Regions from separate parts of the Natronincola ferrireducens genome, predicted to be linked through region 1. Evidence: riboswitches for the same ligand, from Rfam matches in the RefSeq annotation. Region 1 holds a riboswitch; the other holds the start of a gene.
What was found. A riboswitch is a leader RNA that binds a small molecule or an ion and turns the genes downstream of it on or off. The one in region 1 is predicted to bind cyclic di-GMP.
Positions count from the first base shown of each region.

Region 2: it holds a riboswitch for cyclic di-GMP, as region 1 does, so the genes downstream of both, BLS22_RS01660 (sensor histidine kinase) here and BLS22_RS03840 (HD-GYP domain-containing protein) in region 1, are expected to answer to the same signal.

Region 1 covers NZ_FNFP01000001.1:848,358-852,008, forward strand. The annotation lists gene BLS22_RS03830 (TVP38/TMEM64 family protein) at 47-745, shown strand; gene truA (tRNA pseudouridine(38-40) synthase TruA) at 837-1,574, opposite strand; cyclic di-GMP riboswitch class I at 1,886-1,971, shown strand; gene BLS22_RS03840 (HD-GYP domain-containing protein) at 2,098-2,724, shown strand; gene BLS22_RS03845 (HutD family protein) at 2,966-3,289, shown strand; gene BLS22_RS03850 (cupin domain-containing protein) at 3,276-3,581, shown strand.
Region 2 covers NZ_FNFP01000001.1:364,967-368,617, forward strand. The annotation lists gene BLS22_RS01655 (Glu/Leu/Phe/Val family dehydrogenase) at 1-793, shown strand, start outside; gene BLS22_RS15470 (pseudouridine-5'-phosphate glycosidase) at 964-1,089, shown strand; cyclic di-GMP riboswitch class II at 1,268-1,351, shown strand; gene BLS22_RS01660 (sensor histidine kinase) at 1,537-3,294, shown strand; gene BLS22_RS01665 (response regulator) at 3,291-3,651, shown strand, end outside.

The sequences.
Region 1 (3,651 bases):
ATAAGGTTTAAACTAATAGTAGAACATAAAGAATTGAGGATATGTAATGGTAAAAAGGCAATTAAATAAAAAGCTTATTTTTATACTTATTAGTATTGTGATAGGTCTTCTCGTATGGTTATTATGGAAATATGAAGTGTGGAATTTTATATCCATCGACTATTTAAGAAAATTTACAGGTAGGATACGACGTTTAGGCTTCCTAGGAGTACTTCTCTATCTTGTAAGCTTTGCCTTAGGTACAATGTTGCTTTTACCTAGCTTACCGTTTGCACTTTTAGGTGGAATTACCTATGGAACGGTATTAGGTATTGTATATGCTACTATAGGAGATTTGTTAGGGGCATCCATGGCATTTGTCGTTGCTAGGTACATAGGGAGGGAGAGAATAGAAAAAAGATTAAAAAGCAGCAAGGCTTTTCATGAGATAGATGAGGGGGTTAAACAGGATGGATGGCGGATTGTTGTTTTAACTCGGATGGTGCCAATTATTCCCCATTGGCTACAAAACTATGTCTATGGGTTGACAGGAATTTCATTTACAACCTATGCCTTTGTAACCCTATTATGTATTATTCCTGGAACAGCTGTATGGATTTTTGCTATAAATACAGTAGGTAGAGATGAAGGCGATGCAAAGAGAACAATGATTTACCTAGGAATTGCTGCAGTAGCAATTGTGGTTATCTCTTATTTACCTAAATGGATATATAAAAAGAAAATATTAAACAACAAGCAGGAGTGAAAAACCTCCCCTCTGGTTCGTTATTGACAATTTGTATCAGAGGGGAGGTTTTTTCAATGTACTCTAAATATTTTATAGATAGAAGGTTATTTTAGTAATAGACCTCCTCTAAAAATAAACCCTGGGGGGGAAGGGTTTGCCCAGCCATGGATCTGTTTTTACCCTCAAGTATTTCATCAATATGGGAGATGTTTTTTTGCTTTAAACCAATTTCTACTAAAGTACCCATAATAATACGAACCATATTATATAAAAAGCCGTCTCCTATGAAAATAAACTTCACCATATGTTTTTCTTTAGTAATAGATATTTCTTGAATGGTTCTTACAGTAGATTTATTGGTCTTTTTTACAGAAGAAAAACCAATGAAATCATGGGTTCCAACTAATTTTTCTGCTGCTTCCTTCATTAATTCAATATTTAGTTTATCAACAAGGTGATAACTATATTTTCGATGAAAGACTGATGGAATCCAATCATTCCAAATGTAATAAACATATTTTTTGTTTTTTACATTATAGCGACTATGGAATCTCTCTCCCACCTCTGCTACTTCCTTAATTACAATATCCTGTGGCAAATAATAGTTCATATATTTGTGGATTTCTTTGGTTGACATATTGGACTTAGTATGGAAATTAGCCACTTGTCCTTTAGCATGAACCCCTGCATCCGTTCGACCCGACCCGATAATCTCTATAGGGAAATCTACCATCTCACTAATAACATGCTCCAATTTTCCTTGAATAGTTTCACCAGAACTCTTTAATCTTTGCCATCCATTATACCTGCCACCATCATATTCTATTACTAATTTAATATTTCTCATTACATCACTCCTTATTTATTATCATAACATTTTAATGGTAATATTTACATTGTTATATAGATTTTATTCCTTATTTACTTTGGTTAGGGAATTAATTGAAGTAGGCCCTAGGATAAATTTCATCCCCTCAAAAAGGATGGTTTTTACTATGTAGAAATTTGTAAAATTTACAAGAAATACAAAATTTATCCTTTACTATATAGTGTAGTTACTATATACTAGAATACGTGAGGATTAAGACCTACTATTAATTCATAATGGGTAGGTATTGGGATCTACTGTATAATTTATGGGAACTGAATAGATTAGAATTCTGATAATAGCAAACTTATTGAAAGATAAGGACGCAAAGCTATGGGCCTAATGGATAAATTCCAATGGTTGCCAGGTTGCCAAAGAGTTAATTTTTAAGTTATTCATTTGCTTATAAGATTAATTATTGTGCAATAAAGCAGCCAACTGTTTGGCTGCTTTTAAATTTTTAAATTGCTTTAGAGATTAGCATAGGAGGATCATTAGTATAATGATAAATTTGAAAAAATCTACTTATCTTAATTTAGTGAAGCATGACTTTTCTTTAGAGATACTTGTGCATTCCAATAATGTTGCCAATATTGCTATAAAGATGGCTGATGTGATGAAGCTATGTCATAATGAAAAACTAAGACTCCACGAAGAAGCCCTATATCATGATATTGGTAAAAGTAAAATTCCTGAATCTATTTTGTATAAAACAGGAAGATTATCTACAGAAGAGTGGAAAATTATGATGAAACATCCCATTTATTCAGAGGAGTTATATTTAAGTATTAGGAACTTAGATGAGGAGACGATAAAAATTGCACAAGTAATAAGGCATCACCATGAAAATTGGGACGGCACAGGCTATCCTGATAAAATGGCTAAGAAAAGAATTCCATTACATAGTAGAATTATAAAGATAGCAGACATGTTTGAGGCTATGACCCAACCTAGAATTTATAGACCTTTTAAAATAGAGAACACCTTAGAAGTGATGGAGCAGCTGGCGGGAAAGGAAATAGATCCATATATTTTTCACAAAACTTATCCTATACTACATAAATTATTAGAGAATAACCTCCAAGAGAATACAATGCATTGGAAAGTGAAAAGTATTGTCGGTGGTTAACTAATCTATATTAAGGGACTTCAATGATGACAACACAGTTTTTAATAAATTAAAATATTATCTAAGGCAATTAAGTTAAGAATAATAACTAAAAATCTCCACAAAACTAATAATTAGTAGTTTTGTGGAGATTTTTTAATAAAGTAGAGACTGGGTAAAAGGAATCTTTTGAAAAATATAGAATAAAAAAAGTGGCATTAAAAATCTCTAAATACAAAATTATAAATAAAGAAAGGCATTGATGAATATGACTTATGAAATTGAATTGATTAAAAAACATCAGCTTCAAACCAATCGTTGGTCAGGAGGAACTACAACTCAGCTTGCAATTTATCCTAAGGATGCTATCTATAGTAATGAAGGAAACTTCACATGGCGCTTAAGCTCAGCAAGGGTTGAAGTAGAGGAATCTGTTTTCACACCACTCCCCAACATTCAGAGGGTTCTTATGATTATTGAAGGAGAACTCCTGCTACAACATCAAGGCCATCATAAAAGTATTTTAAAACCATTTGACCAAGATAGATTTAGCGGAAGCTGGACAACGAAAAGTGTTGGATTTTAATTTAATGATGGGTGAGGGCTGTGAAGGTGAATTGGAGGCTATACACCTTGAAGGAAATCAATCCAATAGTATGTCCTTCCATAGCAGAGAGGAATTTTCACAAAATGTTGAAGCTATCTATTGTGTAAAGGGACAAGTAAAATTAAAAATTTCAATAGATAATAGTATGATCTTGGATGAAGGAGATATTATTTTAATAACAAAGAAAGGGAATTTCAGTGACCTGCAACTAGAGATGTATAACCTAAAGGATGAAAAAGCCCACCTAATTAGAACGAGTATCCACTACTAAAGAAGAAAGAAAATGATTTATAGAAAATTGCTATATACTAAAATAATATAACCCTATAAGGAAAATTAAT
Region 2 (3,651 bases), 480 kb from region 1:
TATGGCTTGGATGGTAGACGAATATCACAAAGCTACTGGTGATTTCCAACCTGGAGTACTTACAGGAAAGCCTGTATCCTTCTATGGTTCATTAGCAAGAACAGAAGCAACTGGATATGGTGTGGCCATTATGGCGAGAGATGCTGCTAAGAAAATTAATTTACCATTAGAAGAAGCAACAGTTGCTCTTCAAGGCTTTGGTAATGTAGGTAGTTATGCGGCTTTATATATTGCAGAAATGGGAGCTAAGGTAGTTGCGGTTTCTGATGCCTCTGGATGTATCATAAACAAAAATGGTCTTGATGTACCGGCATTAGCAGAATATGTAAAAGAACACAAGATTGTAAAAGACTTCCCAGGAGCTGAAGAAGTAATAGATAGAAATGAAGTTTTTGCATTAAATGTAGATATCTTAATGCCATGTGCTTTAGAAAATCAAATTACAGCAGAAAATGCTGTTAATATTAAGGCTAAAATCATCAGTGAAGGTGCTAATGGACCTACAACATTAGATGCAGATAAAATTCTAGACGAAAGAGGCATCGTTGTAGTACCAGATATTTTAGCAAATGCTGGTGGTGTTACAGTATCCTATTTTGAGTGGGTACAAAACCTAATGAGATATTCTTGGACCTTTGAAGAAGTTCAAGAAAAGCAATCTCAATTAATGGAAAAAGCCTTCAATGAAATTTGGGCATTAAAAGAAGAGCATGGGGTAAACATGAGGGTAGCGGCTTACATGATGTCTATCAAGCGTGTTGCTGATGCTATGAAGTTAAGAGGCTGGTACTAGGATTTTAAAATAAAAATTATATAGTAATAGTTGGGGCAGATATTCTTCGGAGTATCTGCCTTTATTACTATTTAATCATTTAAATACAAAGAATAGCAAACAAATTATTAATAGATTAAGAACAAATCAAGTTACTTATTATACAAATTAGCAGTATAGAGAGAACATGATTGGCAACGATTAAGGAAATACCAAAGGATAAAAGCCTAGAGGCGAATATACCGCTAGTTTATAGTAATGATAGAGTAGGAACCCAGTTTACGTTGGATTTTGGAAAAGTTGCTGGGAATTTGTAGAGGATGATATTACACAGGAATTTTAAATGCAAAAAAAGAAAAGAAACTACAAAAGTTTACTAATATTCCTGTAGAAATTTACGTAAAAAAGCAAATCTATGATTTAAAAGCTTAATATTGTAAGAATAACAACGAAGAGTTTATATTTTAAACAACCCCCAAACTAGATATAATAAAATATATAGATGGGGACAATGATTTGTATTCTTTAATTGGGCACTTGGAATGCAAGGAGTCAGTAGTGCAACCTGCCAGCTAGTAATAGCTGGTTTTGTGTTCTAATCCATTAGGGGGAATTGTTACAATAAATAAACCTACTGCATATAATTTTTTTAAAATGGCAATATTCTAATGAGGTTTAGAATAATATATAGAAGCTTATTAATAATGACAGTAAAAGACCTAATAATATCATAGAATAAAAACATGGAAGAAGTGATGTGGCCTGTGGACAATAGGCAGAAAGTAACTACCTTGTTTATGAAAACCAACTTCTTAGAAAATCAACCTGGAGAGATAAAAGTTATCTATATTTATCGATATATGTCATTATTATTGACTTCCCTCTTCTATCTAATTGGCACACCCTCTGTACCCATTATATTTAAGATAGGAGTTATCTTTTTATTGTATTTATCTGCAAAAATTATGATGGGTTTCTACATAAAGCTTCACAAAAACGTATTTATCATGAAGGTATTGGTTTTATTAGAGTCTTCAGGAATTATACTATTACTATTTCCATCAGGAGGTATCAGTAGTCCTTTTATTTGGTATGCATTGAATCCCGTTTTAGTGGCGGCTAATTATTTAAATACCATCTTTTGCTGGTTGACCCTAACCCTTTATCTTGTTTCGGCAACCGCTATAAGCATCAATTTTATTAATCACTACAACCAATCAATTATAGAGATGACAAAGGAAAATGCTCACCTCGTTTTAGTATTTGTTTTAATCACATTAGCTGTTCAACTACTTTCCAATCTATGCAAAAAGCTACATGAGCAATCGCATCATTTAGTGATACAAAAAAGGGAGCTGTTAAAAGCCAATGATGCTTTACAACAGCTGAATGGAAGTCTTGAAGAATCCATGGAGCACATTATGGATCTTTATCAGGCGGTGGAGATATTCACTAACCAAAACAATCGTCAAAATCTATTTCAAGTTTTTGCAGATTATACAGAAAAACTGACAAAAACAAATTTAGCTTTTTTTTGTGGGTTACCCTATTCAAAATATAGGGAAATAATTACAGTCAGTAACGATAAAAGCATCAATAATGAGAAATTACAGATTAAAAAGGCCATTCAAGAGTATGGAGATTCCTTTAAACATACTGCTTACCCCATGGAATTTATAATTAATGCCCAAAGATACAGCCTGATAAAGGTAAAATCCTCAACCAATAGATATGGATTAATAGGAATTCAGTTAGAGGATGAGACCCAATTAAATGGGCTAAGGTTAAGACAGTTATACTTTCTTGCTAACCTATGCACTGTCATTTTAGAAAGGTTGGAGCTAGAAGAAATAGAAGAACAACTAATGCTAGTAGAAGAGCAAAATCGAATTGCTAATGAAATACATGACAATGTATCTCAACGGCTTTTTAGTATTACTTATGCCATCCATGCTTTAAATGGAAAATGGCAAAGCATTTCAAATGATAGATTAAAAGTACAGTTAGAGCATATTAGACAATCTGCCAACGAAGCTATGCAGGATCTAAGGGCTTCTATATATCGGCTAAGCTCAAGAAAGAGGGGGGAGAAGTCCCTACATAAAACCATTAACACTTATCTTAATAGCTTAGCTAATCTTAACGGTATTACCGTAGATTTTGAAATAAAAGGAGAAGAGGAACTGATTCCAAATCCAGTAAAAAAAGCATTTTTTAGGCTTATCCGTGAGGCCACAGGGAATGCAGTCCGGCACGGAAGATGTAAAGAGATACAGGTGGAAATTCACGTGGAGAAAGGAAAAATAGTGCTGATGGTACGTGATGACGGCAAGGGCTTTAACTTCAGTGCACTACAGCAAACTCAGCATAGTGGTCTAGGGATTGGAAATATGAAAAATCTTGTAGAAGCTTTTGGTGGAGAATTTCAATTATATAGCCAGTTGGGTAACGGAACAAAAATACACATTACTATTCCAACTAATAGGGGTTCTATTGAAGAGGAAGGAGGTTTAGCTATATGAAAATTGTTATAGTAGATGACCATCCCCTTGTAAGAAAGGGATTATCTCTTGTACTGGAAAACGAAAAAAATATAGAAGTAAAAGGAGAAGCTGGAACCATCACGGAGGCCTGTGAGATTATATTAAAGGAAAAGCCTGATATAGCCTTAGTTGATATAAAGCTTGGTCGGGAAAATGGCCTAGAAATTATTGAAAAAATTTTTAAAGAGAAAATAACCTGTAAATTCCTTTTATTAACCTCATCTGCAAATGAAGAGGATTTTAGACGGGCAGAAATATTAGGTGCCCATGGTTACGTCCTGAAAGAAGCATTGCCTGAGGAACTCTTATATGCCATCAATCTTGTGAACAGGGGAA